One region of the Mycobacterium sp. IDUB_17 genome, then DNA from elsewhere that is predicted to be linked to it. Evidence: predicted binding sites of a transcription regulator. Region 1 holds the regulator's gene; each other region holds the start of a gene.
What was found. The regulator LexA, encoded in region 1, represses DNA repair genes until DNA is damaged. The targets are predictions, from matches to a motif close to CGAACANNTGTTCG.
Positions count from the first base shown of each region.

Region 1 (10,380 bases):
GAGGACGTGGAGCGGCGCCTGGTCCAGGTGCTCGACAACCCCACCACCTCCCCGTTCGGCAACCCCATCCCGGGTCTGTCGGACCTGGGCGTCGGCGCCGCAGGCTTCGACGATGTCAGCCTGGTCCGGCTCACCGAACTCCCGGTCGGGTTGCCGGTGGCCGTGGTGGTGCGTCAGCTCACCGAGCACGTTCAGGGCGACACCGAGCTCATCGGCCGGCTCAAGGACGCCGGAGTGGTGCCGAACGCGCGGGTCACCGTCGAGGCCAACGACCACGGCGGCGTGATGATCGTGATCCCCGGGCACGAGCAGGTCGAGCTGCCCCATCACATGGCGCACGCGGTCCGCGTCGAGAAGGTCTAGCGACTCAACCGGCCCTGCGCCCCCACGCTCTTCGCCGCGGCAACTGGACGCCGAGCTGCTCAGCCAACCGATACCCGGTGGCCGCCAGCTCCCGGATCCGCTCGGGGCGCATCCCCGATTGCAGTGCGGTGTCGAGCATTCCGGCCATCCGGTGCGTCGGCCGCGCCTGCAAGGCGGCATCCAGCGATACCCCGGCCAGCGGACCGTCGCCGCGTGCATACGCCGAAAAAGCCAGCAGGACAAGCGCCTCCGCGCGCCACGGCTCGGGCAGATTGCGGGCCGACAGAGCCCACAGGGCTTCGGCCTGCTCCGCGCACTCCCCCACCGCCAGCGCATAGAGCGTGTCGCGGACCCGGGGGTCGGCCAACCCGACAGCCAGCCGCGCCAACTCGGCACCACCGGGCACATCACCCTCAGCCAGCGCCAGGGCCGCCGTCATCGCGGCCTCGATGTCGCTGCGCACCTCGGCGTCGGGCCGAGTGTCCGGACAGCCGGGCCGCTGCGCCACGAGCGCCAACGGCCGTTTCATCGAGTCGCGCGCGACCGGATCCGGCCGGATCACCTGCAGCAGTTCGTCGCGGCTGGCGTAGAGCCGCCTACCGTCCAGCACCGCCGCTGCCGCCAGCGGCGACGCACTCGGGTCATCCACCCGCCCCTGTTCGCCACAACCGTCGGCGCAGTGCCAGAATCCGCCGACCGCCACCTTGTCCACCACATGCGCGGCATAGAGCTCGATGCCGTCGGCGGCGAGCGCCTGTTCCAGCACCGACGCCAGGTCGCGGTAGCGGTCGTCGCACACCCGGCAGTCCCTACTGTGGTCATCCACCACCACGGCGATCACCGCGTCCACGCCGGCTGTGGCGGCGAGGCCGACCAGGTGCGCGATGCGCTCGGTCATGTCCTCGGTCAGATCGGCGCGCATGACGCAGCCCAACTCGCCCCGGTCGACGGTGACCAGAACGAGGCTGCGGTGCGGGACGAATCCGAGCACCGCGGGCAGTGCGGCGATCAGCGCACCAGGACGGGTGAGATGGAAGTCGAACTCTGACGAGGATGGCGATGGTGTTGTCATGGCCCGACCGTGCCAACCGGCGCCGTCACGGATCGGCACCCGAGCCGTCGGTTGCGGCCGGCTGGGGATGGACTCTGTGCTGGGGATAACCAAAGGCATTTGTTCATCCGGTATTCGGTCTCGCCGACATGCGAGGAGCAGGCAACCGGCGTAGACAGGTTGTCCATGGGTTCGATGCAGGAGTACGACCTCGTCGTCATCGGTTCCGGTCCGGGGGGTCAACGCGCCGCCATCGCCGCGGCGAAGCTCGGCAAATCCGTTGCGGTGGTCGAACGGGGCATGATGCTCGGCGGTGTGTGCGTCAACACCGGCACCATCCCGTCCAAGACACTGCGGGAAGCCGTCGTCTACCTGACCGGCATGAGCCAGCGCGAACTCTACGGCGCGAGTTACCGCGTCAAGGACAAGATCACGCCGGCCGATCTGCTGGCGCGTACCCAGCACGTCATCGGCAAGGAGATCGACGTCGTGCGGTCCCAGCTGATGCGCAACCGGATCGAGCTCTACACCGGGCACGGCCGGTTCGCCGACGACCACACCATCGTCGTCGAGGACCCCAGCCGCGCCGAATTGGTCACTGTCCGTGGCCGTTTCATCGTCATCGCCACCGGAACCAAACCGGCCCGGCCCGCCGGCGTGACGTTCGACGACGCCCGGGTGCTCGATTCCGACGGCATCCTCGATCTCAAGACCCTGCCCACCTCCATGGTGGTGGTCGGCGCCGGAGTCATCGGGATCGAATACGCCTCGATGTTCGCCGCGCTCGGCACCAAGGTCACCGTGGTGGAGAAGCGCGACAGCATGCTCGAGTTCTGTGACCCCGAGATCATCGAGTCGCTGCGCTTCCATCTGCGCGACCTCGCGGTGACGTTCCGGTTCGGTGAAGAGGTCACCGGCGTCGACGTCGGCCCGTCCGGCACCGTGACCACCCTGGCCAGCGGCAAGCAGATCCCCGCGGAGACCGTGATGTATTCGGCTGGGCGCCAAGGCCAGACCGATCACCTCGATCTGGCGAACGCCGGCCTGGAATCCGACGCCCGCGGCCGCATCTACGTCGACGACAACTTCACCACCAAGGTGGACCACATCTATGCGGTGGGCGATGTCATCGGATTCCCGGCACTGGCCGCCACGTCGATGGAGCAGGGCCGGCTGGCGGCCTACCATGCCTTCGGCGAGCCCACCAAAGGCATGATGAGCCTGCAGCCGATCGGCATCTACTCGATCCCGGAGGTGTCCTTCGTCGGCGCAACCGAGGTCGATCTGACCAAGGATTCGATCCCCTACGAAGTCGGTGTATCCCGCTACCGCGAACTGGCGCGCGGCCAGATCGCCGGGGACTCCTACGGGATGCTCAAACTACTGGTGTCCACCGAGGATCTGCGGGTGCTGGGCGTGCACATCTTCGGCACCAACGCCACCGAGATGGTGCACATCGGGCAGGCCGTGATGGGGTGCGGCGGCACCGTCGAATACCTCGTCGACGCGGTGTTCAACTATCCGACGTTCTCCGAGGCGTACAAGGTCGCGGCGCTGGACGTGATGAACAAGCTGCGCGCGCTCAACCAGTTCCGTTACTAGCAGTCGGATTCCAGCGCCGCGGGCGCCGCGTCGCCGGGTCCGCCCGCCTCGGCTCTGGCCAGCAATCGGTCGATCCGGCCATCGAAGTGTGGCGAGTAGGACACGTCGTCGTCGCATCCACCGCCGTCGAGCCCGCCGACCAACCCGGTCACCGTCGAGCCCGAAACCCACGGCGCGCCACTGAAACCGTCGGTCAGGCCCGCACAGGCCAGAGACGGGAACCCCTGCGGCGACCACGCGGTGGCGCCCCGGCAGGCCAGCGGGCTACCGCCCTCTCCCATCGGGTAGCCGGTCACCGTCACCGGAACACCCGGCGCAGGCGCTGACCCCAGGGCCAGCCCGCCGCCGGCCGCCCCGAGCAGGCTCGCGCCGGACCCGCCGGTGACCCGCACGATGGCGTAGTCGGCCTGCGGATCCTGCTCGGCGATCCAGCGCGGGTCCAGATACGCCGCCTCGACGTGCCAGGAATCGCCACCGCCCTCACCGAAGCCGGGAATGAACGTGGTGTCGACACCGTCGAGAAGGCAGTGCGCGGCCGTCAGGATGAGATCGCCGGACGTGCTGGCCAGCACCGATCCGCTGCAGGTGTGGGTCGTGGTGTCGCCGAGGAACAGTGCCCCCACCCGCCGGTCCGGCATCACCGACTCGGCCCCGGCCTGCGACAACGGGCTGGCCACGACCGACGGGCTGCTGGGCGGGACCGTTGTGGGGCCGGCGCCTGCGGTCCGGTTACCCGGCCCGGTGCAGGCCGCGACCAGAGCGGTCACCGCCGCCGCCGCGACTGTGAGCTTCACCATCGGGGTCACCTGCATCATCACGATTTTGCCTGATCGCGCCGATTACCGCCGGAATGCCGGGCCCGACCCGGCGCGTTCGCATGCACAAGCGGGGCGGAACGAACCCGCAGCCCGGGTATGCGAGACACTAGATGGCATGGTGGTGGGCCGTCACAGCGTCCTACCGCAGCGAGGAGACGAAGCGAGATGACCGACAGCAGCGACACCCCCGACCAGCACTACCAGCCCGATCAGAGCGGCATGTACGAGCTTGAGTTCCCGGCGCCGCAGCTGTCGTCGTCGGATGGCCGCGGCCCGGTGCTGATCCACGCCCTGGAGGGGTTCTCCGACGCCGGTCACGCGATCCGGCTGGCCGCCGAGCACCTCAAAGACACCCTCGACACCGAACTGGTCGCGTCCTTCGCCATCGACGAGCTGCTCGACTACCGGTCCCGCAGGCCGCTGATGACGTTCAAGACCGACCACTTCACCAGCTACGAGGAACCCGAGCTGAACCTGTACGCGTTGCATGACGGCGTGGGCACGCCGTTCCTGCTGCTGGCCGGCCTGGAGCCGGACCTGAGGTGGGAGCGTTTCATCACCGCGGTGCGGCTGCTCTCCGAGCAGCTCGGGGTACGGCGGGTGATCGGCCTCGGCACGATTCCGATGGCGGTGCCGCACACGCGGCCGGTGATGCTGACCGCCCACTCCAACGACAAGGAGCTGATCGCCGACCACACCCCCTGGGTCGGGGAGATCCAGGTTCCGGCGAGCGTGTCCAACCTGCTCGAGTTCCGCATGGCTCAGCACGGCCACGAGGTGGTCGGTTACACCGTGCACGTTCCGCACTACCTGGCCCAGACGGCCTATCCGCCCGCGGCCGAGGCACTGCTCGCCGAAGTGGCCCGGACCGGTTCGCTACAACTGCCGTTGGAGAAACTGTCCGAAGCCGGTGCCGAGGTGTACAGCAAGATCAACGAGCAGGTAGAGGCCAGCACCGAGGTCGCCCAAGTGGTGACCGGGTTGGAGCGCCAGTACGATGCTTTCGTTGCCGCACAGGAAAATCGGTCCCTGCTGGCGCGTGACGAGGAACTGCCCAGCGGTGACGAGTTGGGAGCCGAGTTCGAACGGTTCCTCGCCCAGCAGACCGGTGACAAGTACAAAGACGACAAGTACAAAGACGGACGGGATGGCTTCGGCGACGGATTCCCGAACGGCGACAACCACTCATAGCAGCCCGGTGGCGGGCCGAGAGCGAGGTTGACCAGCATGACTGAGCGCAAACCCCATCTGCGGTCCGTGCGCGAGCTCGCCCCGACGCTCGAGTACCGCACCATCCACGGATACCGGCGCGCCTTCCGGGTGGCCGGATCCGGACCGGCGATCCTGCTGATCCACGGCATCGGTGACAACTCCACGACGTGGCACACCGTGCAATCGGCGCTGGCGCAGCGGTTCACCGTGATCGCCCCGGATCTTCTCGGTCACGGCAGCTCCGACAAGCCGCGCGCGGACTATTCGGTGGCGGCGTACGCCAACGGCATGCGCGACCTGCTGAGCGTGCTCGACATCGACCGGGTGACCGTGGTCGGGCATTCTCTGGGCGGCGGCGTGGCGATGCAATTCGCCTATCAGTTCCCTCAATTGGTCGACCGTCTCATCCTGGTCGGCGCCGGTGGGGTCACCAAGGACGTCAACGTGGCGTTGCGGGTTGCCTCCCTGCCGATGGGCAGTGAGGCGCTGGCACTGCTGCGGCTGCCGCTGGTGCTGCCGGCATTGCAGCTGGCCGGCCGGGCCGCGGGCGCGGTGTTGGGCTCAACCGGCCTCGGGCATGACATCCCGGACATGGTGCGCATCCTGGCCGACCTGCCGGAGCCAACGGCATCGGCGGCGTTCGCCCGGACCCTGCGCGCCGTCGTGGACTGGCGTGGCCAGGTCGTCACCATGCTGGACCGCTGTTACTTGACCGAATCCGTTCCCGTGCAACTGATCTGGGGCGACTGCGACTCGGTGATCCCCGTCAGCCACGCCCGGATGGCCCACGCCGCAATGCCCGGTTCCCGGTTGGAGATTTTCTCCGGATCCGGGCATTTTCCGTTCCACGACGATCCCGACCGCTTCGTCGAGGTGGTCGAACGCTTCATCGACACGACCGAACCGTCGGTCTACGACCAGGACCGGCTCCGCAGCCTGCTGCGCAGCGGGCGGACCGAATCGGCGATGACCGGGCCGTTCGACACCCAGATCGCGGTGCTCGACGCGATGGACGCCGACGAGCGCAGCGCCACCTGACCCTTCTCACCCACATCGGCCCCGGGCGGTCCGCCCGGGGAGCGTGAGCTGCGACGTAGCATCGATCTATGGCCATCGACGTCACCGTGTTACGAGTGTTCACCGACTCCGAAGGCAAGTACGGCAATCCGCTCGGGGTGGTCGACAACAGCACCGTCGCCCCCGGGGACCGGCAGCGGATCGCCACCGAATTGGGTTACAGCGAAACCATATTCATCGATCTGCCACAGCCAGGCGGTAACTCGGCCAGCGCCCACATCTTCACCCCGGCCACCGAACTCCCGTTCGCCGGGCACCCGACGGTCGGCGCGTCGTGGTGGCTGCGTGAGACCGGGTTGCCGGTCCACACCCTGCGAGTGCCCGCGGGGATCCTCCAGGTCGAGTACGACGGAGATCGCGCCGTCGTCAATGCGCGCTCGGAATGGGCTCCGGAGTTCGCCATCTATGACTTGGCCTCTGTCGATGAGTTGCTCTCCGCCGACCCCGACGACTTCGACGATGCCGAGGAGAACTATCTGTGGGCCTGGATCGACGAGGCGAACGGAACCTTGCGCTCCAGGTCGTTCGCGCCGCACCTGGGCATTCCGGAGGATGAGGCCACCGGGGCGGCGGCGGTACGCATGACCGACTATCTCAGCCGGGATCTGACGATCATCCAGGGCAAGGGCTCGGTGATCGAGACCCGCTGGAGTCCGGAGGGCTGGGTTCGCCTGGCCGGCCGCGTCGTCAGCGATGGCACCACCCGACTGGACTGAACCTGGATCGAACTACGCCTCGGCGCGGTGGGCCCGCAGCGCCTCGATCTCGCGCTCGAAGTCCTCGGCTGACGAAAACGACCGATACACCGAGGCGAACCTCAAGTAGGCGACCTCGTCCAGTTCGCGCAACGGTCCCAGGATCGCCAAACCGACCTCGTGGCTGGGGATCTCCGGCGTGCCGAGTCCGCGGACGGCGTCCTCGACCTTCTGCGCCAATACGTTGAGGGCGTCGTCATCGACCTGCCTGCCCTGGCAGGACCGGCGTACCCCGCGGACGACCTTCTCGCGGCTGAACGGCTCGGTCACCCCGCTGCGCTTCACCACGGCCAGCACAGCTGTCTCCACTGTGGTGAATCGACGTCCACACTCGGGGCAGGACCGACGGCGCCGGATGGCCTGCCCTTCATCGGTCTCGCGCGAATCGACCACACGCGAATCAGGGTGACGGCAGAACGGACAATGCATTACCGCTCCTTCGTCATGCCGCCGGACAACTAGCTCGAGCGCCCTTGAGCGTACCCGCGATGCCAACGGGAGACTCACCGCCGGGTCCAGTGGGGTGTAGCGGCTCACGCCGACGCCGGCCAGTGTGGCTGGCAGCCACGACGATTCAACGGTCATCGCACTGCTCAGCCAACCGGGGCGAGCAGCGTCTGCCCTGCGTCGACTGCCACGGAGTCGAGCTGGTTGAGGTCACGGATCTGCTCGACGACCCGGGACACCGGGGCATCCGGGGCGACCCGCCGGGCCACCTGCTGCAGCGTCTCCCCCGACTTCACCTGGACCACCGCCAGTTCGGTCGGCGTCGGCGTCTCGGACCCCATGACCCCGCCGAGTTGGGCCACCAACCCCAGCCACACCGTGATGCCGGCGGCGACCAGCGCCAACAGGACCGTGGTCAGCGGCGTGATGGGCCGGCTGCGATGAGATGCCCGCGACATCAGCACTCCGGTTCCGCGGTACCGGACCGCACCGCCGGCGGGACGGGACGGCGCCGGCCGCTGGACCCGGCGCACCGGCCGGGGTGCGCCCGCGCCGAACTGGGCGCGGGGCGACTGCGACTGCGGAGTGGCCCGAACAGCGCGGGAACGGCTATCGGCGGGGATATCGATGATCGCCATCTGACTGCCTTTCGGTGGGACGTATTCGCTCTTGTGTTCGAACATAGTCGCTCAAGTGTTCGATGGATAGAACATGTGATCGAACTGTTGCCAAACGATAGAACGGGGTACCGACAAGTTCGGGCCACAAATCCCGCACACCGCCCACGCGACGGCCCTCGCGCATCCCACCTGCGGACACGCCCGCGACACACGTCGAACACATGTTTGATTAATGCTCGACCAGCGACTACATTCGGCCCCATGAGCGACGACCGCAGCAGGGATGGCAGCACCGACCGCCCGGCCGGATCGGACGGCGCGGGCCCACGCCGGGCCGAGGGCGGCCTCACCGACCGGCAACGGACAATTCTCGACGTGATCCGGGCGTCGGTCACCAGTCGCGGCTACCCGCCCAGCATCCGTGAGATCGGCGACGCGGTCGGCCTGACCTCGACGTCGTCGGTCGCCCATCAGTTGCGCACCCTGGAACGCAAGGGTTACCTACGACGCGACCCCAACCGGCCGCGCGCGGTCGACGTGCGTGGCGCCGACGATCCGGCAGCCGCGGTGGTGTCCACCGACGTGGCCGGCTCCGACGCGCTTCCCGAGCCGACGTTCGTCCCGGTGCTTGGGCGTATTGCCGCAGGCGGTCCCATCCTGGCCGAGCAGGCCGTCGAGGATGTCTTCCCGCTACCCCGCGAACTGGTCGGCGAGGGCTCGCTGTTCCTGCTCAAGGTCGTCGGGGACTCGATGGTCGACGCCGCCATCTGCGACGGCGACTGGGTGGTGGTGCGCCAACAGAGCGTGGCCGACAACGGGGAGATCGTGGCGGCCATGATCGACGGCGAGGCCACCGTCAAGACGTTCAAGCGGACCCGCGGTCAGGTCTGGCTGATGCCCCACAATCCGGCGTACGACCCGATCCCGGGTAACGACGCAGCGGTGCTCGGCAAGGTCGTCACCGTGATCCGCAAGATCTGACCGACCGAGATCGGACCCGGCCGAATCCGAAGGATGGCCGGGTCCGTTCGATTCAGTCCGTCCGCACGAATCCGTTGGTGCGAGCGAATTCCTCACTGGCGAACCAGATTTCGGCCACCGCGTCGTCATATTCACTGCTGTCGGGCGCCCAGTAACGGCCGGACTTCGTGTCGGCCTTGATGGGGTAGCCCTCCGGCGCGCGGCGCGCGTCCTCCAGCGGTAGGTGGATGGCCGTGGCACTGGGGATCTCGTCGAGTTCGATGGCCGCATGTCGCCCGCTGTGGGCCTCGCTGCTGTATGCCTCGGACTCGGTGATGACACGGGTCGGCGCCGTGTCGACATTGTCCTGATCGCTCGGCACGGCCAGGCCGCTCAACGCCGCGAAACCTTGCGCCTCGCGTGCGCCGCCGGCCGGACCTGCGAATGCCCCTGTATCCACCATGTCGTCGTCTGCGAGTTCGGCTTCGATCTCGTCGTCGGCGTCACCCTCGGCGACTTCCTCGAAGTCCGCATCGATGGGGGTGTCGAGGTCCTCGTCCTCTTCGAAATCGTCGTCGAAGTCATCCTCTTCGAAGTCGTCATCGTCCTGGTAGCCGTCGTCGTAGTCGTCGAAGCCCTGTCCCGCCTCCGGGCCGGCCAGCCGTGAGGAATCCTCCGGCGGCTCGTCGTCCTCGCCCGGTGATCCGTAGCCACTGGCCGATCCGTGGGGAGCGGCCCACTGGCTGACCGGGATCGCGATATCGGTCGGGCCGTCGAACGGGGACGCCACACCGCTCGCCGAATCCTCACCCGGCCCGGCGAAACGCGCCGTCGAGGCTTCACCGGCACCGTAGGCAGTGCTCGGCCGGTACCCGCTCGCCGCATCGGCGCCCCGGTCGTCGGCGAACTCGTCGTGGTCGTATCCCCGCGATTCGTAGTGCGCTTCGTCGTAGCGGCCGTCGTCATACTGCGGTTCGCCGGCACCGTCGTAGTCATCGTCGAACGGATCGTGGTCGAAGTCGTCATCGCCACCGGCACGGCGACGGTGCCACAGTGCCGCCCCCACGATCAGACCCGCGAGCAGCAGCACCGGAACCACCGCGATCAGCCACCACCAGCTCCAATGCCAGCTGAACGGCTTCTTCGCATCCGCGCCCGACGGCTGCGGACCACCGGCATGAGGCTGCCCGACACCCGGAACCTGCAGGCCACTCAACTCGGAGGCGAGTTTCGAGGGCTCGGTGGTGAACTTGTTGGCATCGCGGTCCCAGGAGATCGCTCCCCCGCTGAACCGCTGGCTGACGACGGTGCCGTCTTCGGTCTGGTCGGCCATCGGGGCGCCCAGTGCGCCCTTCGCCCCGCCCAGCTTGTCCCAGGCCGCCTTCATCGCGCCCCGGACGATCACCGCGCCGTAGTCGGGGGTCCAGAAGATGACGGGGTTGTCGGCCGCGGCGAAGGTGCTGATCCGGCTGTTC
Region 1 is NZ_JBVAXS010000001.1:451,662-462,041, reverse strand. It holds gene ACZYZ7_RS02330 (metal-dependent transcriptional regulator) at 1-363, shown strand, start outside; gene ACZYZ7_RS02325 (DUF4192 domain-containing protein) at 368-1,435, opposite strand; gene sthA (Si-specific NAD(P)(+) transhydrogenase) at 1,610-3,016, shown strand; gene ACZYZ7_RS02315 (trypsin-like serine peptidase) at 3,013-3,813, opposite strand; gene ACZYZ7_RS02310 (proteasome assembly chaperone family protein) at 4,000-5,025, shown strand; gene ACZYZ7_RS02305 (alpha/beta fold hydrolase) at 5,062-6,084, shown strand; gene ACZYZ7_RS02300 (PhzF family phenazine biosynthesis protein) at 6,153-6,839, shown strand; gene nrdR (transcriptional regulator NrdR) at 6,852-7,307, opposite strand; gene ACZYZ7_RS02290 (LysM peptidoglycan-binding domain-containing protein) at 7,472-8,008, opposite strand; gene lexA (transcriptional repressor LexA) at 8,207-8,926, shown strand; gene ACZYZ7_RS02280 (LGFP repeat-containing protein) at 8,979-10,380, opposite strand, start outside.

Region 2 (10,380 bases), 250 kb from region 1:
GTGGCGGCGCGGTTCGGCCCCCGCACAGTCTTCCGGTTCGGAAGCCGAGGGCGGCAACACCGTCCCGGCCACCTCTGATGCCGAACCTACAGCCATACCCACCCCCGCGGCCCTGGCCGCTCGCAACGCGGAGCGTAATGATGACTGACCCGGTAATCGTCGAGGTACTGGTGGACCGGCCGTACCCGGTCATCATCGGAACCGGCCTGCTCGGCGAACTGGGCAATACGCTCGAGGGCCGGCACAAGGTGGCGATTCTGCATCAGCCGGTGCTGACGCAGACCGCCGAGGCTGTCCGGCAACACTTGGCCGACAAGGGAATTGAAGCCCACCGGGTCGAGATTCCGGATGCCGAGGCGGGCAAGGAGCTGCCCGTCGTCGGCTTCATATGGGAAGTGTTGGGGCGCATAGGTATTGGCCGGAAGGATGCTGTCGTCAGCCTGGGCGGGGGAGCGGCCACCGACGTAGCGGGCTTTGCCGCCGCCACCTGGCTGCGCGGCGTCGACATCGTGCACGTGCCAACCACCCTGTTGGGCATGGTGGACGCGGCGGTGGGTGGCAAGACCGGGATCAACACCGACGCCGGCAAGAACCTCGTCGGCGCCTTCCATCAGCCGGCTGCGGTGCTGGTGGACCTCGCTACCCTGGAAACGTTGCCGCGCAACGAGATTGTCGCCGGGATGGCGGAGATCGTGAAAGCCGGCTTCATCGCCGACCCGGTCATCCTCGACCTGATCGAGGCCGACCCGGAAGCAGCACTTGATCCCACCGGGACGGTCCTGCCCGAGCTCATCCGCCGCGCAATTGCGGTCAAGGCTGAGGTGGTTGCTGCTGACGAACGAGAGTCGCAGTTGCGTGAGATCCTCAACTACGGCCACACCCTTGCGCACGCCATCGAGCGTCGTGAACGCTACAAGTGGCGCCACGGCGCCGCGGTGTCGGTGGGCCTGGTGTTCGCGGCCGAACTGGGCCGGCTCGCGGGACGTCTCGACGACGAGACCGCCGACCGGCACCGCACAGTGCTGACCGCGCTCGGGCTGCCGGTCACCTACGACAGCGACGCGCTGCCCCAACTCATGGATTACATGGCAGGCGACAAGAAGAACCGTTCGGGAGTGTTGCGGTTCGTCGTGCTCGACGGGCTGGCGAAGCCGGGTCGTCTGGAAGGCCCGGATCCATCGCTGTTGGCGGCCGCATACGCAGAAGTGGCGCGGGCCTGACTGCCCGCGCCACTCGCGCCTGAATCTTCTGCCCTCCCGGGCAGGGGCCCGTTACTGCTTGGGTTGCTCGGGGTGGTCGACCGGGGTGGTCTGCTCGGTGTCTGCGTTCTCGGTGGCTCCATTGGCGGTCACGGCGGCGAACACATCGGTGTCGGCACGCTCGTCGGCCGCCAGGCCGTGGTGGCGTTGGCGGGGCATCGGCGGGGCGTGGCGGTCCACCAGCCAACGGCCGATGGTCACACCGGCGACCGCGAGCAGGAACACCAGCAGGGCGGTGAACGCCGCGAACGTGGTGACCTCGTTGAGCAGCGCATCGGTGTAGAGGCTCTTGTAGAACATCCCGATGAGCCACGCCACGGCGCCGCTGACGATGCCGGCGAACAGGCCGGCGATCAGCCAGGTCATCGCCATGTCGGCACGACGGTCCGGGTCCGGATTGGCACGTGCGTCATTCTGGCCGTCGAGTAGACCCCAGATCAGCACTCCGATACCGAACAACGTGACCAGCCCCAGGCTGAACCAGGTGGCATTACCCGGCGAGGCGTTGATCAGTGCTCCCTGCAGTAAGCGCACTATGACCATCGCTGTTGCGAACACCACTCCGCGCAGTAACCACTTGCTCATGGGGGCACACTGTAGCGAGTAGCGTCACAGACCGTGACTATTTCCCAGCGCAGGGATCGGCTGCGGCGTCGGATGACCGACTTGAGCCTGGACGCGATGCTGGTGACAGACCTGGTCAACGTGCGGTATCTGTCCGGATTCACCGGTTCGAACGCGGCGCTTCTGGTCCTCGCCGAGGATGCCACCCCGGTGCTGGCCACCGATGGGCGCTACCGCACCCAGGCCGCGCAGCAGTCCCCGGACGCCGAGGTGGTCATCGAGCGGGCCTGCGGGTCGCATCTGGCCGGGCGCGCGGCGCGTTGCGGGGCGCTGCGGCTGGGTTTCGAAAGCCACGTGGTGACCGTGGATTCCTTCGCCGCCCTGAAGAAGGCTGCCGGCGACACGGTCGAGTGGGTGCGCGCGGCGGGCACCGTGGAGGCCCTGCGCGAGATCAAGGACGCCGGGGAGATCGCGATGCTGCGGTTGGCCTGTGAGGCCGCCGACGCGGCGCTCACAGATCTGCTGGAGCTCGGTGGCCTGCGGCCGGGCCGCACCGAACGTCAGGTGCGGAACGAGCTGGAAGCCCTGATGCTCGATCACGGCGCCGACGGGCCGTCCTTCGAGACGATCGTGGCGACGGGCGCGAACTCGGCCATCCCGCACCACCGGCCCACGGATGCGGTGCTGGCCGCGGGGGACTTCGTGAAGATCGATTTCGGGGCCCTGGTGGAGGGCTACCACTCCGACATGACACGCACGTTCGTGCTGGGCCCGGCGGCACAGTGGCAGCGCGACATCTATGACCTGGTGGCCACCGCTCAGCAGGCCGGCTGCGAAGCGCTGGCCCCCGGGGTTTCGCTGAGCACGGTGGATGCCGCATCACGCCAGGTCATCGCCGATGCCGGCTACGGCGACAACTTCGGCCACGGCCTCGGACACGGAGTGGGGCTGCAGATCCACGAAGCGCCGGGAATCAATGCCGCTGCCGCCGGTACACTGCTTGCTGGCTCTGCGGTCACCGTTGAGCCAGGTGTCTACTTGCCCGATCGCGGCGGTGTCCGGATCGAGGACACCCTGGTCGTCGGAGAGGCGGCACCCGACCTGCTTACCCGGTTCCCCAAGGAACTGGCCATTTTGTGACAAAAGCTTAGGAGCTACACCCTCATGGCATCGACTGCCGACTTCAAGAACGGGCTCGTCCTGCAAATCGATGGACAGCTGTGGCAGATCGTCGAATTCCAGCACGTCAAGCCGGGCAAAGGGCCGGCCTTCGTGCGGACGAAGCTGAAGAACGTGGTGTCCGGCAAGGTCGTCGACAAGACCTACAACGCCGGTGTGAAGGTGGAGACCGCCACCGTGGACCGCCGTGACGCCACCTACCTGTACCGCGACGGCAACGACTTCGTCTTCATGGATTCCGAGGACTTCAATCAGCATCCGTTGTCCGAGGCGCTCGTCGGCCGCTTGGCCGACTTCCTGCTCGAGAGCCTGCCGGTGCAGATCGCCTTCCACGAGTCCGCGCCGCTGTACCTGGAACTTCCGGTGTCGGTCGAGCTCGAGGTTTCCCACACCGAGCCCGGCCTGCAGGGTGACCGCTCCAGCGCCGGCACCAAGCCCGCCACCATGGAGACCGGCGCCGAGATCCAGGTGCCGCTGTTCATCAACACCGGTGACAAGCTCAAGGTCGACACCCGCGACGGTAGCTACCTCGGCCGCGTGAATGGCTGACCATGCCTGACCGCCGTGGTGACCGGGGCCGTCACCAGGCCCGCAAGCGCGCCGTCGATCTGTTGTTCGAGGCTGAGGCGCGCGGTCTGACGCCGGAGGCGGTGGCCGATGGTCGTGCCGCGCTGGCCGAGGATCAGGCCGACGTCACGCCGCTCAACCCCTACACGGTGTCGGTGGCGCGCGGCGTCACCGAGCACTCTGCCCACATCGACGATCTCATCTCGGCGCACCTGCAGGGGTGGACGCTGGAGCGGCTGCCTGCCGTGGACCGGGCCATCCTCCGCGTGGCCGTCTGGGAACTGCTGCACGCCGAGGACGTCCCCGAACCCGTCGCTGTGGACGAGGCCGTCGAGCTCGCCAAAGAGCTGTCCACCGATGAGTCGCCCGGATTCGTCAACGGGGTGCTGGGCCAGGTGATGCTGGTGACCCCGCAGATCCGGGCCGCCGCCGCGGCCGTGCAGGGCGCGATCCAGGACCGCCCCGAACAGTAGGGACTGTCCCGGACATCGGGATCATCGATGCCGTTCGGTGCCACGATGTTGTTACGTGTGTTTTCACCCGTACCGACATCCGGAGGCCTTGATGGGACACGAGCCGAGAAGCATTGCGGACGTCGGCGAGGACGGCCTGCACCTGCACGCCTGCCCGCTGTGTGAGGCCATGTGCGGCTTGGAGATCCAGGTCTCCGGCGGCAAGGTGGCGAGCGTTCGGCCGAACAAGTCCGACCAGTGGAGTGCGGGGCACATCTGCCCGAAAGGCGCCTCGCTGGCAGCGCTGCACGACGATCCCGACCGGATCCGGCGGCCGATGATCAAGGTCGACGGCGAGTGGCACGAGGTCGACTGGGACACCGCGTTCCGTCGCTGCACCGAACTGCTCGCTCCCGTCATCGAGAAGCACGGTATCGGCGCGGTCGCGGCGTACACCGGAAATCCGCTGGCGCATTCGTTCTCGCTGTCCCGCTACTCGGCCATCCTGCTCGGCCTGTCCGGTATGCCGATCACCTACTCGCCGGGCACCATCGACCAGTGGCCGAAGAACCTGTCGTCGCACCTGATGTACGGCAGCTGGTGGGCCTTCCCGACACCGGACATCCAGCGCACCGACCTGCTGGTGGTGATGGGTGCCAACCCGGCGGCCTCGCAGGGATCGCTCTTGGCCGCCCCCGACGTGATGGGCATCATCGCCGGTATCCGTAAGCGCGGCAAGGTGATCGTCATCGACCCGGTGCGGACCCAGACCGCCGCCAAGGCCGACGAATGGCTGCCGATCACGCCGGGCACCGACGCGGCGCTGCTGCTCGGGATCGTCCACACCGTGTTCGACGAAGGGCTGGTCAATCTCGGCGAGCTGGAACAGCACCTCGACGGGGTGCCCGAGCTGCAGCAGGCTGTGGCCGATTGGTCACCCGAAAGGGTCGCTGCCGCAACGGGTATCGATGCGGAGCGCATTCGTGGCCTGGCTCGCGAGCTGGCCAGTACGCCGCGCGCGGTGGTCTACGGTCGGATCGGCACCTGCAATCAGGAGTTCGGCAGCCTGGCCAGTTGGCTGGTGGATGTGGTCAACATCGTCACCGGGCATTTCGACACCCCCGGCGGCGCGATGTTCGCCCGGCCGACGGCATGGACGATCACGAGCCAGCCGATCCCTGGGCTGGAGGACGGGGCGCCGAACTTCGGCCGTTACCGCACCCGGGTCCGCGGGGCCAAAGAGGTGCTCGGTCAGGTCCCGGTGTCATGCATGCTCGAAGAGATCACCACCCCCGGCGAAGGGCAGCTCAAAGCCCTGATCACCGTCGCGGGCAATCCGGTGCTCTCCACTCCCGGTGGCGACAAACTCGACGAGGCGCTGCCGCAGCTGGACGCGATGATCTCGGTGGACCTGTGGCTCAACGAGACAACCCGGCACGCCGATGTCATCCTGCCCGGTGCCTCGGCGCTCGAGCAGCCGCACTCCGCAGACCTGCTGCTGGGCGCGGCGATCAACAGCTTCGCCCGGTACTCGCCGCCGGTGTTCCACCGCGAGGATCCCGACGCACCGGAGGAATGGGAGATCCTGATCCGGCTGACCGGGCTGTGCACCGGAACCCCGGCCGAGGATGTCGACATCGCCGCGCTCGACGACGGTTGGTTCGACTACCTGTGCTTCACCCAGGGGCTCGACGGGGCCGAGATCCGTAAGCATTACGACCACGGCGGTCCCGAGCGGATGCTCGATCTGACACTGCGGACCGCCGCGTTCGGCGACCGGTACGGCGAGAATCCCGACGGTCTGACCCTGGACAAGCTCAAGGCCCAGCCGGACGGAATCACCTATGGGCCGATGGTGCCTCGGGTTCCAGAGGTGCTCGGCACCGCCGACCAGAAGATCCGGCTGGCCCCGCAGTATCTGCTCGACGACCTGCCGCGGCTGGCCGATCGTCTCGATCGCGCCCCCGACCAACTGGTACTGGTGAGCCGGCGGCATCTGCGGTCCAACAACTCCTGGCTCCACAACGTCGGCCCGTTGATGAAGGGACGCGACCGATGCACCCTGCTGATGCACAGCCAGGATGCGGCATTGCGGGGCATCGCCGATGGCGACAGCGCGGAAGTGGCCTCGGGCGCCGGGAAGATCGTGGTGCCGGTCGAGGTGACCGACGCGATCAAGCTCGGCGTGGTGTCGATGCCGCACGGCTGGGGCCATGGTCAGCCCGGCACGCGGCTCGGCGTCGCGAACGCGTCACCCGGGGTGAACACCAACATCTTGTCTTTGCCCGACTTCATCGATGAGCCGTCCGGAAACGGTGCGCTCAACGGCATCCCGGTCACGGTCAGCCGGACGACGATCTAGCGTTCACTACTCACGGAACATATCGAGTGCGCCCTGATGGGAGTCAATCACGTTGTATGACAGCGTGATTGCGATGAGGGCAGTGGGTCGCGGGTTGGTCCCGTCAACCACTTGGTTCCGGGGGAACGAGTAGTTCTTCTGGGTGGAAATGGTGGTTGAGGGTGTCTTGACCGGTGTTCATCAGGGGTGGTGGGTGCCAGTGGGTGCGGCCGGTGTTTGGGTCGATGGTGGTGGTCCAGCCGAGGCCGGCCAGGCGGTTGTCGGGTCCGCAGCTCAGTGCGAGGTCGGGGGCGTTGGTCTGTCCGCCGTGTTGCCAGTCGGTTTTGGCGTGGTGGACCTGGCAGTGGTCGGCTGGTGCGGTGCAGCCGGGGCGGGTGCAGCCGCGGTCCCGGTTGTAGAGCAGCAGTCGTTGGGCTTTGGTGGCCAATCGTTGGGTGCGGGCCAGGTACAGGGGTTCTGCGGTGTGGTGGGTGTAGACGGTGAGGTAGTGAAAGCTGTGGGATGCCAAGCGAATGAGGTCTTTCATCGGCATCCGGATGCCTGAGCCGGTGACGGCAATTCCGGCGCCGGCTTCGAGTTCGGCGAGTGTGGTGGAGACGACCACGGTGACCGGAAGGCCGCCGTGTTGGCCGAGTCGTTTGGACATCAGCAGTTCCCGCAATGCGACTTTGAGCGCGTCGTGATTGCGCTGGGCCTGGGTGCGGGTGTCACGGCGGGCCGCCTGCTCCTGCCGGGTTTGGGAGACGTCGAGTTCAGCCCCGGTGTCGGCCTGGGTGTCGGTGGCCTCGGGACCGTCGGGGGCCTGCGGGTCCTCGAGCGGGTTGGGCGAGGGGTTGTGGATCGGTTCGGGATCGGCGGGGTTGTTGATGCCCGGTGCGCCCCACACGCCGGTGACGGTGGTCAGGTATGCCGCGGTCTCGGGATCCAGCCAGCCCTGGACGTGTACCAGTCCGTCGGCGTCTTGTGTGCCGATCCGCAGCCCACGCAGGTGTGCTGCGACATCGGGTGAGTCGCCGTCTTGATTGAGCAGATACAGCAGTTTGTCAGCGGCGGCTTTCAGTGTTTCGGGGGTGTCGCGGGTCGCCGCGGTGACCAGGTCGGATTCGATCTGGGCGAGTTCGGCGGTGTTGACGTAGTGGGCCGCTTTGCCCAGGGTGTCGCCGATGATGGTGATGTGTTCGGTGTTGATCGTGCCGGCCAGCAGTGCTGTGGCGCAGGCGGGCAGTCGCGGTGCCAGTACCTCACCGCCGATGGCATAGCGCGGGCCCAGTTCGGCGGCGGCGGCCACGCGGCGTGTGGCTTGCTTGCCGCTGATCCGCATCCGGGTGGCCAGCACGTCCTTCCAGGACTTGCCGCCGATCTCGTGCGGGGCGGCCGCAGCCATCAGGGCGGCTTGGATCCGGTGATCGATCATCGCCTCGGTGCGGGCCTGCCGTTCCCGTTCGGACTGGAGCGCCAGCAACTCCGCGGTGGCGAACCCGGTGAAATCAGCATCGGCCAGCGCCGCGGTGGCGGCGCGGTGGCCGGCCTGGGCGGCCTGCACCACACCCCGGTCCTGCGCCAACCCGACTACCATGATTCGAACACTAGTTCGACACCCTGACAAGGATCCCCGAATTGGGACTCACGTGGTCAAAGTGGCCAAAGTTTTTCGGGCCCGCGTCGGGCTGACTCAATCGGATCTTGGCGACGTTTCGATCATCGCGATTTGTAAATTCTTGTCCGGGCCGAGGTGGCGCAATGCGAGCCGCAACGGCGGTTTCGCCAGGTACGGCTCGTCGGTCGGCGGCGCAATCAGTTAACCTGGGCAAACGGCAGATTCGCCGCACTGCGACACGCATGAATCGCCCCTTACCTTGAGTGCGTGTCGTCCCAGCCCGAAGCCCATCCTGTATCGCTGCCGAGTCGCCGTGCGCGTGCCGATCAGGCGCGCCAGGTGGCCGATGTACTGCGCCACCAGATCTACGAAGGCACGTATGACGGGGCCCTGCCGGCCGAGGCAGAGCTGGCCGCCGAGTTCTTCGTCTCCCGCAACACCATCCGTGAGGCTCTCGCCGTCCTCAAGACCGAAGGCTTGATCGACCGCGGCACCAAGGTGGGCACGCACGTAGCGGCCCGCAAGTACGACCACGGCCTCGACGCATTGGTGGGACTCAAGGAGACCTTCAAGGACTACGGCGACGTCCGCAATGAAGTCCGTGCCGTGCAGCGCCTCTCGGCCCCGCCCGCGGTGGCGCGCAAGCTCGCGCTGGAACCCGGCGCCCAGGTGGTGTTCATCGAGCGTCTGCGCTACCTCGCCGACCTACCGCTGTCGTTGGATCTGACCTACCTGACTCCCGAGATCGGCGAGCAGGTGATCGGTCATCCGCTGGAGAGCAATGACATCTTCGCGCTCATCGAACGCGTCAGTGGTCGCCGACTGGGTGGGGCAAGCCTTGCCCTGGAAGCGGTTTCGGCTGACCCGCATTCCGCCGCGACGCTGCAGGTACCGGCCGGATCGGCGCTGCTGATGGCCGAACGGCTCACGAGTCTGGACGACGGCACGCCCGTCGACTTGGAGTACATCAGGATGCGTGGTGACCGAATCACCATGCGCGGCAACCTCGTTAGGAGAGACGCATGACACTGGTCAATCAGCGCGCCGATGTCCCGGTGACCATCGACGAGTCACTGTGCATCGAGGGCTGCACATTGTGCGTCGACGTGTGTCCACTGGATTCGCTGGCCATCAATCCCGAGAACGGCAAGGCCTTCATGCACGTCGACGAGTGCTGGTACTGCGGCCCATGCGCGGCCCGCTGTCCCACCGGCGCCGTCACCGTCAACATGCCCTATCTCATCCGCTAGAGGACCCGATGTGAAAACAGCCCTGATCGCCCTCACCGCCGGTCTCACGCTCGCGACCGCCGGCTGCTCCCTGGACTCGGCGACGAAATCGGCCGACACCGTCGACGTCGTCGTCGGCTACCAGTCCAAGACCATCAACACCGTCACCGCCGGAACGTTGTTGCGCGCCCAGGGGTACCTGGAACGCCGTCTCGCTGACATCACGACCCGCACCGGCACCAAGTACAACGTGACGTGGCAGGACTACGACACCGGCGCGCCGATCACCGCGCAGATGGTGGCAGAGAAGATCGACATCGGCTCGATGGGCGACTATCCGATGCTCATCAACGGGTCCAAGACACAGCCCAACGAACGCGCCAAGACCGAGATCGTGTCGGTCACCGGGTACAACCCCAAGGGTGCGCTGAACATGGTTGTGGTGGCACCGGATTCGCCGGCCAAGTCGTTGACCGACCTGGCCGGCAAGAAGGTCTCGGCCAGCGTCGGATCGGCAGGCCACGGCATGCTGGTGCAGGCCCTCGGTAAGGGCGGGATCGACGCCAAGACCGGTGTGGAGGTGCTCAACCAGCAGCCTCAGGTCGGCGCGTCGTCGCTGGAATCCGGTCAGGTCCAGGCACTTTCGCAGTTCGTCGCCTGGCCGGGTCTATTGGTCCACCAGGGCAAGGCCAAGCTGCTCTACGACGGTGCCGAACTGAACTACCCGACCCTGCACGGTGTGGTGGTTCGCCGGGCGTATGCGGCTGAGCACCCTGAGGTGCTCGACGCGTTCCTGCAGGCGCAACTCGATGCCACCGACTTCCTCAACACGAAGCCGTTGGAGGCGGCCCGCCTGGTGGCCGAGGGCAGCGGGCTGCCGCAGGAGGTTGTGTACCTGTACAACGGGCCAGGCGGCACCTCGTTCGACACCACCCTCAAGCCGTCGCTGGTCGAGGCGCTCAAAGGCGATGTGCCCTACCTGAAGTCGATCGACAATTTCGCCGACCTCGATGTGACCGGTTTCGTGCAGGACGGACCCCTGCGGGCGGCGTACTCCGCGCGCGGTCAGGACTATGACAAGGCATTGAACTCGAACGCCAACCCGTCGGCGTTGGGCGGCACCGACCCGGTGTGCCACACCGCCGTCGACAATCCCGCCACGGCCGGCGAG
Region 2 is NZ_JBVAXS010000001.1:706,588-716,967, forward strand. It holds gene aroB (3-dehydroquinate synthase) at 141-1,220, shown strand; gene ACZYZ7_RS03520 (B-4DMT family transporter) at 1,272-1,844, opposite strand; gene ACZYZ7_RS03525 (M24 family metallopeptidase) at 1,878-2,963, shown strand; gene efp (elongation factor P) at 2,988-3,551, shown strand; gene nusB (transcription antitermination factor NusB) at 3,554-4,042, shown strand; gene ACZYZ7_RS03540 (molybdopterin-dependent oxidoreductase) at 4,134-6,383, shown strand; gene ACZYZ7_RS03545 (HNH endonuclease signature motif containing protein) at 6,487-7,959, opposite strand; gene ACZYZ7_RS03550 (GntR family transcriptional regulator) at 8,248-9,006, shown strand; gene ACZYZ7_RS03555 (4Fe-4S dicluster domain-containing protein) at 9,003-9,230, shown strand; gene ACZYZ7_RS03560 (ABC transporter substrate-binding protein) at 9,241-10,380, shown strand, end outside.
Region 2: the regulator LexA is predicted to act here: its motif matches at 7,964-7,977, upstream of ACZYZ7_RS03545 (HNH endonuclease signature motif containing protein).

Region 3 (10,380 bases), on a different contig from region 1:
TTGACCTCGGCAGCGAATTTCCTTGCCCCGGACCGGATGTAGTGGACCGCTCCATCGAGAACCGCCGGCACCAGCACGTCGAGGTCGGGCTGCGGAGCGGTGATCCAGGTGGTGAACAAGGCCCGCAACCCGTCGGCACCGGATTGATCGGACAGCAGGTTGATGAACGGGTCGAGGTCCGAGACCGCCAGTGCGCGCATCAGCTCGACCGTGCGGTCGACCGGGCGGAATCCGGCAAGCGCATCGAATTGTCCAAGGGCAACCAGCAACTCGGGCTTGTGGCTCCGGTCGCGGTAGTTGCGGACAGGCGAGGACACCGGGATGTCGAGCCGGTCCTCACGGTCGAAGCCCTCCCGGGCCTGAGCGGCGCTGGGGTGCGCCTGCAACGACAACGGCTCATCGGCGGCCAGCACCTTGACGAGGAACGGCAGTGCGTCGCCGAATCGGCCGATCGCCACACTGCCCAATTGCCCCTCGGGGTCGTCATTGATCGCCTGCAGCAACGACTCTTCACCGTGTTCGGTCTGCAGCCAGGCCGGGTCGCCCGGATGCGCCCCGAGCCAGAGTTCAGCCTCCGGATGGATTGTCGGACTGGGCCTTCCGGTGAAATCAGCGATTGCCGTGCGCGAACCCCAGGCATAGGTCCGCACCGCGCCCCGTAGCAGATGCACTTCTTATCCTCGAACCAGTTTCAAATATACGGCCGTCATCTCCACACGGACAGCCAGAATCGCCAGTTGTTGTTCCGGGCGCCCGACCGGCAGGGTCGTCCCAGCCGCTTCCGGTACGTCCTCGGCACCGATCACGGCGATGTCGTCGAAGCCGCTGACCCGTGCCCCCACCGCTTGTCGTTCGGTGTCGGTGATCAACGCGAATGTACGCATGCGGCGTGGCAGCGGTCCGTCGATCTCTTCGTCATGGAACAACGATCGGGCCGCAGGCACCCCCACTGCCCCGCTGCCCATCGCCGCAAGCACATCACTCAGCCCGGCGGCCGCCACCACTTCCCCGGCCAGGCGCAGCATCGCGGCCGCCCCGTGCCGGGCCAGCGCCAGGGTGGCCGGATTGTCGCCGGCCAGCACGACCGCGCTGTCCGACATCCGCTCGGCCAGCGTCTTAGCCGGATTGGTGAACAGCTCTCGCCCGGCGCTGTTGCGCAGCGCCTCGGCGTCGAGTTCGTCGGCCAGTGCGGCCAGATCCACACGCATACCCGGATCCACAACGTGTAGCGCGGCCAGACCTGCGGCCAGGTACCGGGCCAGCCCGAAGTCGTCGGGCACCCACAGCCGGGGCGCGAGCACTACCGCGCGCCCGGCCGCGATGTCACGCAGCGGCCCCTCATGGGGCGCCACGATCAGGACCCGGGCACCGCGGCGCACACCGGTGGCCGCCGCATTCACCAGGGCCGGATCGCCCGGGTCGTCACCGGCGACGATCACCACGTCCAGTGCGCCGAGCCACGGCGGGGCCTCGGCGGCCACCACGATGGGCGCCGAGATCGACGCGCCGAGCACGGCGGCCAGCATGGCGCCGGCACTCTCGGCCGTACCGCGGCCGGCAACCCAAATCACCGTGCGCGGTGGTTGATCGGCACGCAGCGGGTCGAGCAGACCCTCTGCCGACGCCGCGGCGGTGGCCCGAACCTGGGCGCCCGCCATTGCCGCGGCCCGCAGCAGACCGTTGCGATCGGCGGCGAGAAGTCCGTCACCGTCGCCTAAGTCGACCGTGGCGTCCACGGCGTTCACGGCACCGGCTCGCTCACCTCACGGATCTGTGCCGAAACTCTGTCGACGAGCGCGGCGACGTCCTCGGCGGCACGCGCTTCCACGTTCAGCCGGAGCAGCGGTTCGGTGTTCGACGTGCGTAGGTTGAACCAGCTGCCGTCACCGAGATCGACTGTGACACCGTCGAGGTGATCGATGGAGTGGATCGAGCCGGCAAAGGATTTGAGCACGGCGTCGACGCACGCCGGGGCATCGCCGACGGTGAAGTTGATCTCGCCGGACGCCTCGTACCGCTGGTAGTCCGCCATGAACTCCGACAGCGGACGCTCCTGCTCGCCCAGTGCGGCCAGCACGTGCAGGGCCGCGAGCATGCCGGAATCGGCACCCCAGAAGTCCCGGAAGTAGTAGTGGGCCGAGTGTTCCCCACCGAAGATGGCGCCCGTCTCGGCCATCAGACCCTTGATGTAGGAGTGCCCGACCCGGGACCGTACGGGCGTGCCGCCGCGCTCGATGACCAATTCGGGAACGGCGCGCGAGGTGATCAGGTTGTGGATCACGGTGGCGCCGATCTCGCGTTTGAGCTCACGGGCTGCCACCAGTGCGGTCACCGCCGACGGTGACACCGGCCGGCCGAGTTCATCGACCACGAAGCAACGGTCCGCGTCCCCGTCGAACGCCAGGCCGATGTCGGCGCCGGAGGCCAACACGTGGGCCTGCAGGTCGACGAGATTGGCCGGATTCAGCGGGTTGGCCTCGTGATTGGGGAAGCTGCCGTCGAGTTCGAAGAACATCGGGAGCACGGTGACACCCGGGATCGGCCCGAGGACCGCCGGTGTGGTGTGACCGGCCATGCCGTTGCCCGCATCGACCGCGATGCGCAGCGGCCGCAGCGCGCTGAGATCGACCAGGGACCGCAGGAAGCTGCCGTAGTCGGACAGCACATCGCGATCGGAGGTGACGCCTGCCGGGCCGTCGTTCGCCGGCACGCCGGCGATCACCTCGTCGGAGATGATCGAAAGGCCGGTGTCCTTGCCGACCGGTTTGGCCCCGGCGCGGCATAGTTTGATCCCGTTGTAGGCAGCGGGATTGTGGCTGGCGGTGAACATCGCCCCCGGGCAGTCCAGCAGGCCCGACGCGAAATACAGCTGATCGGTGGAGGCGAGGCCGATTCTGACCACATCCAAGCCCTGGGCGGTGACACCGTCGGCGAACGCTGAGGCCAGCGTCGGCGAACTGGCCCGCATGTCGTAACCGATCACCACCTGTCCCGCACCTTCGGCGCGGACCAGCCGAGCGAATGCACCGCCGACCTCGGACACGAACGCCTCGTCGATCTGGCTGCCGACCAGTCCCCGGACGTCATAGGCCTTGATGACATCGTGAACAGCCGCCGCTGGCCTAGACATATAGCTCCTTGTGAAACGGAATCGTTGGCGCCAGCCTAACCGTCGGGCGGCGTCGATACGTTCACTACTCTTGGCCCGACCGCTGTCTAGTCAGTGGGATCCGGCAACACCCGCAGGTGGCCGCGACGACGTCCGTTGGTCTCCGCGGGACGCGCCGGTGGCACCATCACCGCGCTGGTGCCCAGACCGGTGGAGGGATCGGAGAATCCGGCCACCACCCCGCCCCGGGAAACCGCACCGGGTTGACCTTCGCGGACCGCATCGGCCAGCGCCACCAGATCGTCCTCGTCGGGATGGGTGGGCAGCGGCCCGGCGTGACGGACCAGCTCCCAACCGCGCGGCGCAGTGATGCGGCCGGCATGGCCGACGCACAAATCCCAGGAATGGGGCTCAGACACCGTGGCCAGTGGTCCGACTACCGCCGTGGAGTCGGAGTAGACAAAAGTCAGCGTCGCCACGGCATAGTGCGGGCACCCGGGCCGGCAGCAGCGACGGGGAACATTCACGCCCCAGAGATTACTTTGGACGATCGCTGTGGGCCGCCGGACACGCGCAGCCGTCGGGGCCCCGATCCCGAACCGTTACGATCATCGCCGTGGCCCAGCGCAACCCATGGCGATCGCGCCGCGGCCGCGATATGCGCGGGCCGCTACTTCCGCGCTCGGTTCCCGGCTGGCGCAGCCGGGCCGAGCGGTTCGACATGGCGGTGCTGGAGGCTTACGAACCGATCGAACGCCGGTGGGCGTCGCGGCTGCGAGAACTGGACGTCGCCGTCGATGAGATTCCGCGGATGTCCCCGAAAGACCCGGACAGTGTGCAATGGCCACCCGAGGTCATCGCCGATGGGCCGATCGCGCTGGCACGGCTGATACCTGCTGGGGTCGACGTCAGAGGGAACGCGACCCGGGCTCGAATTGTCTTGTTCCGCAAGCCCATCGAGCGCCGGGTCAAAGGATCCGATGAGCTTGCCGATCTGCTGCATGAAATCCTGGTGGCCCAAGTGGCCACTTATCTGGGAGTTGAACCGTCAGTCATCGACCCAACGATCGACGACGACTGACATCGAGCGCCGCACCCCTGCGATGAAGCGCCCTGCCGGGAAGAGCGTCAGATGATGCCGCGTTTGAGCCGGCGACGCTCCCGCTCGGACAGCCCTCCCCAAATTCCGAAACGCTCGTCATGCGCGAGCGCATATTCCAGGCATGCGTCCTTCACTTCGCATCCCTGGCAGATGCGCTTGGCCTCGCGGGTAGACCCGCCCTTCTCCGGGAAGAACGCCTCCGGGTCGGTCTGTGCGCACAGCGCACGTTCCTGCCATTGGTCGTCTTCGTTTTCCGGATCAACATCAATGTGTTCGGGTACCAAACTCAGCTGAGGACGTGCGGGCATCCCCAGCGGTGTCGGCCCGGCGTTGATGTGCGGTGCGTTGTCTACCGAGCCGAGTAGCCGGTTGTCGAACCGGACCACATGATCGAAATCGCCGCTCTCATAAGACATTATCCCCCGCCTCCTCACTCGGTCTCATAGATCCTAAGTGGAGCCCCACTATTGCGATGTGCGGTCACCCCATTCGAACAGTTGATCGAATCTCGGTCCGCGACACCGGAATCGGTCACCGACCGGGAAATGACACATATGTGATTACACACGTGTTAGCTGCCAGGGTCAAGCGCCGGGACGCGAATTCATACCATCTCGTAATGTCAAATCGGCGCGTCGCGACATCGGCGTGTCCTGCCCGTGACGACGTCGTTTCCATCCGCGCGCCCTCAGAGCTTAGGGTCGGACGTTGTGAAGATCACCGTTCTGGTCGGCGGCGTCGGAGGCGCCCGGTTTTTGCTGGGGGTACAGCACCTGTTGTGCCTCGGCCAGTTCGCCGGGAGCGACAGCAAGCATGAACTCACCGCGATCGTGAACGTGGGCGACGACGCGTGGATGCACGGCGTCCGGATCTGCCCGGACCTCGACACCTGTATGTACACCCTGGGTGGGGGCATCGATCCCGAGCGCGGCTGGGGTCACAAGGATGAGACCTGGCACGCCAAGGAAGAACTTGCCGCGTACGGCGTGCAACCTGACTGGTTCGGCCTGGGCGACCGGGACCTGGCCACCCATCTGGTCCGCACCCAGATGCTGCGCGCCGGCTACCCGCTGTCGCAGGTCACCGAGGCGCTGTGCAAGCGCTGGTCACCGGGTGCGCGGCTGTTGCCGGTCACCGACGACCGCAGCGAGACCCACGTGGTGATCACCGACCCCGAGGACGGCGAACGACGGGCCATCCACTTCCAGGAGTGGTGGGTGCGCTACCGCGCACAGGTGCCCTCACACAGCTTCGCGTTCGTCGGTGCAGAACAGGCAACCGCCGCGCCGGGCGTCACCGACGCGATCGCCGAGGCCGACGTGGTGTTGCTGGCACCGTCGAATCCCGTCGTGAGCATCGGGCCGATCCTGCAGATCCCCGGTGTCCGCGGCGCGCTGCGTTCGACGAAGGCACCCGTGGTCGGCTACTCCCCCATCATCGACGGAAAACCGTTGCGCGGCATGGCAGATGAGTGTCTGTCCATCATCGGCGTGGAATCCACCTCGCAGGCCGTCGGCCAGCACTTCGGCGCCCGGTCGGGCACCGGGATCCTGGACGGCTGGCTGGTACACGAGGGCGATGACGCCGAGATCGAGGGCGTGGCTGTGCGCACGGTACCGCTGCTGATGACCGACCCGCCGACCACCGCAGAGATGGTGCGGGCCGGTCTGGATGTGGCAGGCGTTGCGCTGTGACCACCGGGGTGAACACCGAGCACGGGTCTGCCGACCGGGTCGAGATTCTGCCGGTGCCAGGGCTTCCCGAGTTCCGACCCGGGGATGATCTGGCCGCCGCCCTCGCCGAGGCGACGCCGTGGCTGCGTGATGGGGACGTGCTGGTCATCACCAGCAAGATCGTGTCCAAGTGTGAAGGCCGCATCGTCACCGCCCCTTCCGACCCAGACGAGCGGGACACCCTGCGGCGCAAGCTCATCGACGCCGAGGCGGTCCGCGTGCTGGCACGCAAGGGCCGGACCCTGATCACCGAGAACGCCATCGGACTGGTCCAGGCCGCCGCCGGAGTCGACGGCTCCAATGTCGACTCGAACGAATTGGCCCTGCTGCCGGTCGATCCCGACGGCAGCGCACAGGCGCTTCGCGAAAACCTGCGTGAGCGACTCGGCGTCACCGTCGCCGTCGTGATCACCGACACCATGGGCCGCGCCTGGCGCAACGGCCAGGCCGATTTCGCCATCGGCGCATCCGGGCTCACCGTGCTGCACGGTTATGCGGGCGCACGCGATCGGCACGGTAACGAACTTCTGGTCACCGAGGTGGCGGTGGCCGACGAGATCGCTGCGGCAGCCGATCTGGTGAAGGGCAAGCTCACTGCGATCCCCGTCGCGGTGGTGCGTGGGCTGGAGCTGACCGACGACGGATCGAACGCCCGCACGCTGCTGCGGTCCGGCGAGGACGATTTGTTCTGGCTCGGTACCGCCGAGGCAATCGAGATGGGGCGCAACCAAGCTCAGCTACTGCGTCGCTCAGTGCGCACGTTCTCCGACGAACCGGTCGACCACGCACTCATCGAAGCCGCCGTCAGCGATGCACTCACCGCGCCCGCCCCGCATCACACCCGCCCGGTGCGCTTCGTCTGGGTGCAGGACGGTGCCGTGCGGACCCGGCTGCTGGACCGGATGAAGGACCGGTGGCGGGCCGATCTCACCGGGGACGGCCGGGACCCGGAGTCCGTCGAGCGCCGTGTGAACCGCGGTCAGATCCTGTACGACGCCCCGGAACTGGTGATTCCGTTCTTGGTTCCCGACGGCGCCCACAGCTATCCCGACGAGGCCCGCACCCAGGCCGAGCACACGATGTTCACCGTCGCCGTGGGTGCGGCGGTGCAGGCCCTGCTGGTGGCGCTGGCGGTACGCGACGTGGGCAGCTGCTGGATCGGCTCGACCATCTTCGCCGGTGACCTGGTGCGTGCCGAGCTCGATCTGCCCGCGGACTGGGAGCCGTTGGGCGCCATCGCGATCGGTCACGCCGCCGATCCGCAACCGCCGCGCGACCCGGTGCCCACCGACGGCCTGCTGGTCGTGAAGTGAGCGCCGAGAGCCTGCACGCCTCCGCCGTCGAGATGCTGACGCATTGGCAGACAGCCGATCCCGGCCAGGACACCCTGCGGTACGCGGTGCTGTCGTTTCTGGCCGCCCGGCCCGATGCCTGCCTGCGCGCGTGCGTACCCGGCCACATCACCGCCTCGGCACTGGTGGTCGATCACACCGGAACCCAGACGTTGCTCACCTTGCATCCCCGCTTCGGCCGCTGGTTGCAGCTCGGCGGGCACTGTGAGGAAACAGATTCCGACATTCGCTCCGCCGCACTGCGCGAGGCCACCGAGGAGTCCGGCATCACCGGGCTGACCATCGACCCGCAGTTGGCCGCGCTACACGTGCATCCGGTGACCTGCTCGCTGGGCGTGCCGACCCGCCACCTCGACATGCAGTTCGTGGTGCGGGCACCGGAAGGCGCCGAGATCGCCTGCAGCGACGAGTCTCTGGACCTGCGCTGGTGGCCGTTGGACGCGCTGCCGGAGAGCACCGACTTCGGCCTTCAACAACTCACCGACTCTGTCACCGGAACGGTCTAGTCTGGGCCGGTGAACCCGGAGCGCAGGACCATCGTCATCACCGGCGCCAGCGACGGCGTCGGTGCCGCGGCCGCCCGCCAGTTGAGCCGGCGTGGCGACAACGTCGTGGTGGTGGGCCGGTCACCTGGTAAGACTGCGGCGGTGGCCGGCGCGCTCGGCGCCGACCACCTCGTTGCCGACTTCGCCGAACTCAGCCAGGTCCGCGATCTGGCCGCCCAGTTGGTGGATCGGTATCCGCGCATCGACGTGCTGGCCAACAACGCCGGCGGCATCATGAGCGGAACCCGGCAGGCGACCGTCGACGGCTTCGAGAAAACCTTCCAGGTCAACCACCTGGCCCCGTTCCTGCTGACCACCCTGCTGCTGGATCGCCTGATCGACGCCAAGGCATCGGTGATCAACACCTCCAGCGTCGGTAACCGGCTGTTCGGCCACATAGACATCACCGACCTGAACCACGAACGCGGTTTCAAGGCGCAGAAGGCCTACGGCGATGCAAAGCTGGCCAACATCCTGTTCACCAAGGAACTGCACCGCCGCTACCACTCTGCTGGGATCTCCACGGCCTCGTTCCACCCGGGCTCGGTGGCCTCGAACTTCGGCGCGGAGGCCAACAACCCGGCCTTGGAACTGCTCTACCGCACACCGCTGAAGAAGCTCCTCCTGGTCAGCCCGGACAAGGGGGCAGATCAGTTGGTATGGCTGGCCACGTCGCCCCCGGGCTCCGACTGGACGTCCGGACAGTACTACGCCCGGCGCAAGCCCGGTCGGCCGAACAAGCAGGCCAACGATCCTGTTCTGGCACAACAGCTCTGGGACCGCAGCGCGGAGATGGTCGGCGTCTAGCCGGGCGCCTGCGTGCAGTACGCCCGGCGGGCGGCACGCAACGCAACCGCGGCCTGCTCCGGCGTGGCCGCATACTGTCCTGCCATCTGGTCGATCACCGCAGATGCGGGCTGACCGGTGTAGAGCAGACGGCACATCTCCCGGCCCACCAGCAGCAACTGGTCGTCATCGCCGGGAAAGACACCTCGTGTGGCCTTGAGATAGGCGTTGTCTTCACCGGTCAGCGGTATCGGCCAGGCCGCTGCCTCCGGCGCGGTGGCTCCGAAAACCCCTCCGAGCACCAACGCCGCCGCGAGCGGCGCCACCGCCTTACGTCCCAGTCCGTTCAACATGGCCCTCCCCTTTCGCCCATCGAATCTTAAGGCGCGGCAGAGGTCGGCAAATACACTTCTTGTGTCAACGCCGAGACGACGGCCTGGGATGCGGTGCCGCCAATTCTCGTCAGAAAGCGTGGTTTCGGCGCAGTTCAGACGTCGGTGGAGTACCGGATGCCGCCGTCCGGGATGTTCACCCCGGGCCACACCCTGGCACCGCGCAACAGTTCGCAGCGGGCACCGATGTCGGCCCCGTCGCCGATCACGCCGTCGCGGATCAGTGCCCGCGGGCCGATGCGGGCACCGAAGCCGATGATCGAACGTTCAATCACCGCACCGGCTTCCACGCGCACACCATCGAAGATCACCGCGCCGTCGAGCCGTGCGCCTGCACCGATCTCGGCTCCGCGGCCCACCACGGTGCCGCCGATCAACAAGGCGCCGGGAGCGACCGCCGCACCTTCATGGACCAGGGATTCACCGCGCTGGCCGTTGAGCGCCGGCGAAGGCGCGATGCCACGGACCAGATCGGCCGATCCGCGCACGAAATCCTCGGGTGTGCCCATATCGCGCCAGTAGGAGGTGTCGACGTACCCGCACACCTTCAGCCCGTCGGCGAGAAGGCCCGGGAACACCTCGCGTTCGACCGATACCGGCCGGCCCTTCGGGATCTGGTCGATGACATGCTTTTTGAACACATAGCAGCCGGCGTTGATCTGGTCGGTCGGCGGATCCTGGGTCTTCTCCAGGAATGCCGTCACGCGGCCGTCGGCATCGGTGGGCACACAACCGAACGCACGCGGGTCACTGACGCGCACCAGATGCAGCGTGAGGTCGGCCTGGTGGGTGTCATGTGACTCCAGCAGCGCACCGAGGTCGGCCGCCGACAGCACGTCACCGTTGAACACCATGGCCGTGTCGTAGCGCAGCTTGTCCGCCACGTTGGCGATGCCACCACCGGTGCCGAGAGCCTCTGTCTCGGTGACGTATTCGATCTCGAGCCCGAGATCGGAGCCGTCACCGAACGCCTCCTCGAAAACCTCGGCCTTGTACGAGGTGCCCATCACCACATGATTGATCCCGGCCGCGGAGATCCGCGCCAGCAGATGGGTGAGGAACGGAACTCCGGCCGTCGGCAGCATCGGCTTGGGCGCCGAGAGCGTCAGGGGCCGAAGCCGGGTGCCTCGTCCACCGACGAGGACGACAGCGTCCACCTCCGCGGGATTGATCACGTCAGTGCCCTTTCGCATGTTTACGTCGCGAACTACCGACCACCAGGCCCGCACGTGCTGCCAGCGCGCCCCGAATCGTCCACCGTAACGGCGCCTGCCAGGGCGCCGGATACCGATCAGCCAAAAAAGTGTAGGTACTGCGGTGGTGGGCGGCCAAGTTGCGCGCCGGGTCACGGCCGGTGGAGT
Region 3 is NZ_JBVAXS010000004.1:319,939-330,318, forward strand. It holds gene manA (mannose-6-phosphate isomerase, class I) at 1-671, opposite strand, end outside; gene ACZYZ7_RS19035 (TobH protein) at 675-1,745, opposite strand; gene ACZYZ7_RS19040 (phosphomannomutase/phosphoglucomutase) at 1,742-3,130, opposite strand; gene ACZYZ7_RS19045 (DUF3499 domain-containing protein) at 3,217-3,636, opposite strand; gene ACZYZ7_RS19050 (metallopeptidase family protein) at 3,768-4,190, shown strand; gene ACZYZ7_RS19055 (WhiB family transcriptional regulator) at 4,238-4,627, opposite strand; gene cofD (2-phospho-L-lactate transferase) at 4,922-5,905, shown strand; gene ACZYZ7_RS19065 (coenzyme F420-0:L-glutamate ligase) at 5,914-7,257, shown strand; gene ACZYZ7_RS19070 (NUDIX hydrolase) at 7,290-7,802, shown strand; gene ACZYZ7_RS19075 (SDR family NAD(P)-dependent oxidoreductase) at 7,812-8,648, shown strand; gene ACZYZ7_RS19080 (DUF732 domain-containing protein) at 8,645-8,980, opposite strand; gene manB (mannose-1-phosphate guanylyltransferase) at 9,115-10,194, opposite strand; gene ACZYZ7_RS19090 (glycosyltransferase family 2 protein) at 10,196-10,380, opposite strand, start outside.
Region 3: the regulator LexA is predicted to act here: its motif matches at 4,702-4,715, upstream of cofD (2-phospho-L-lactate transferase).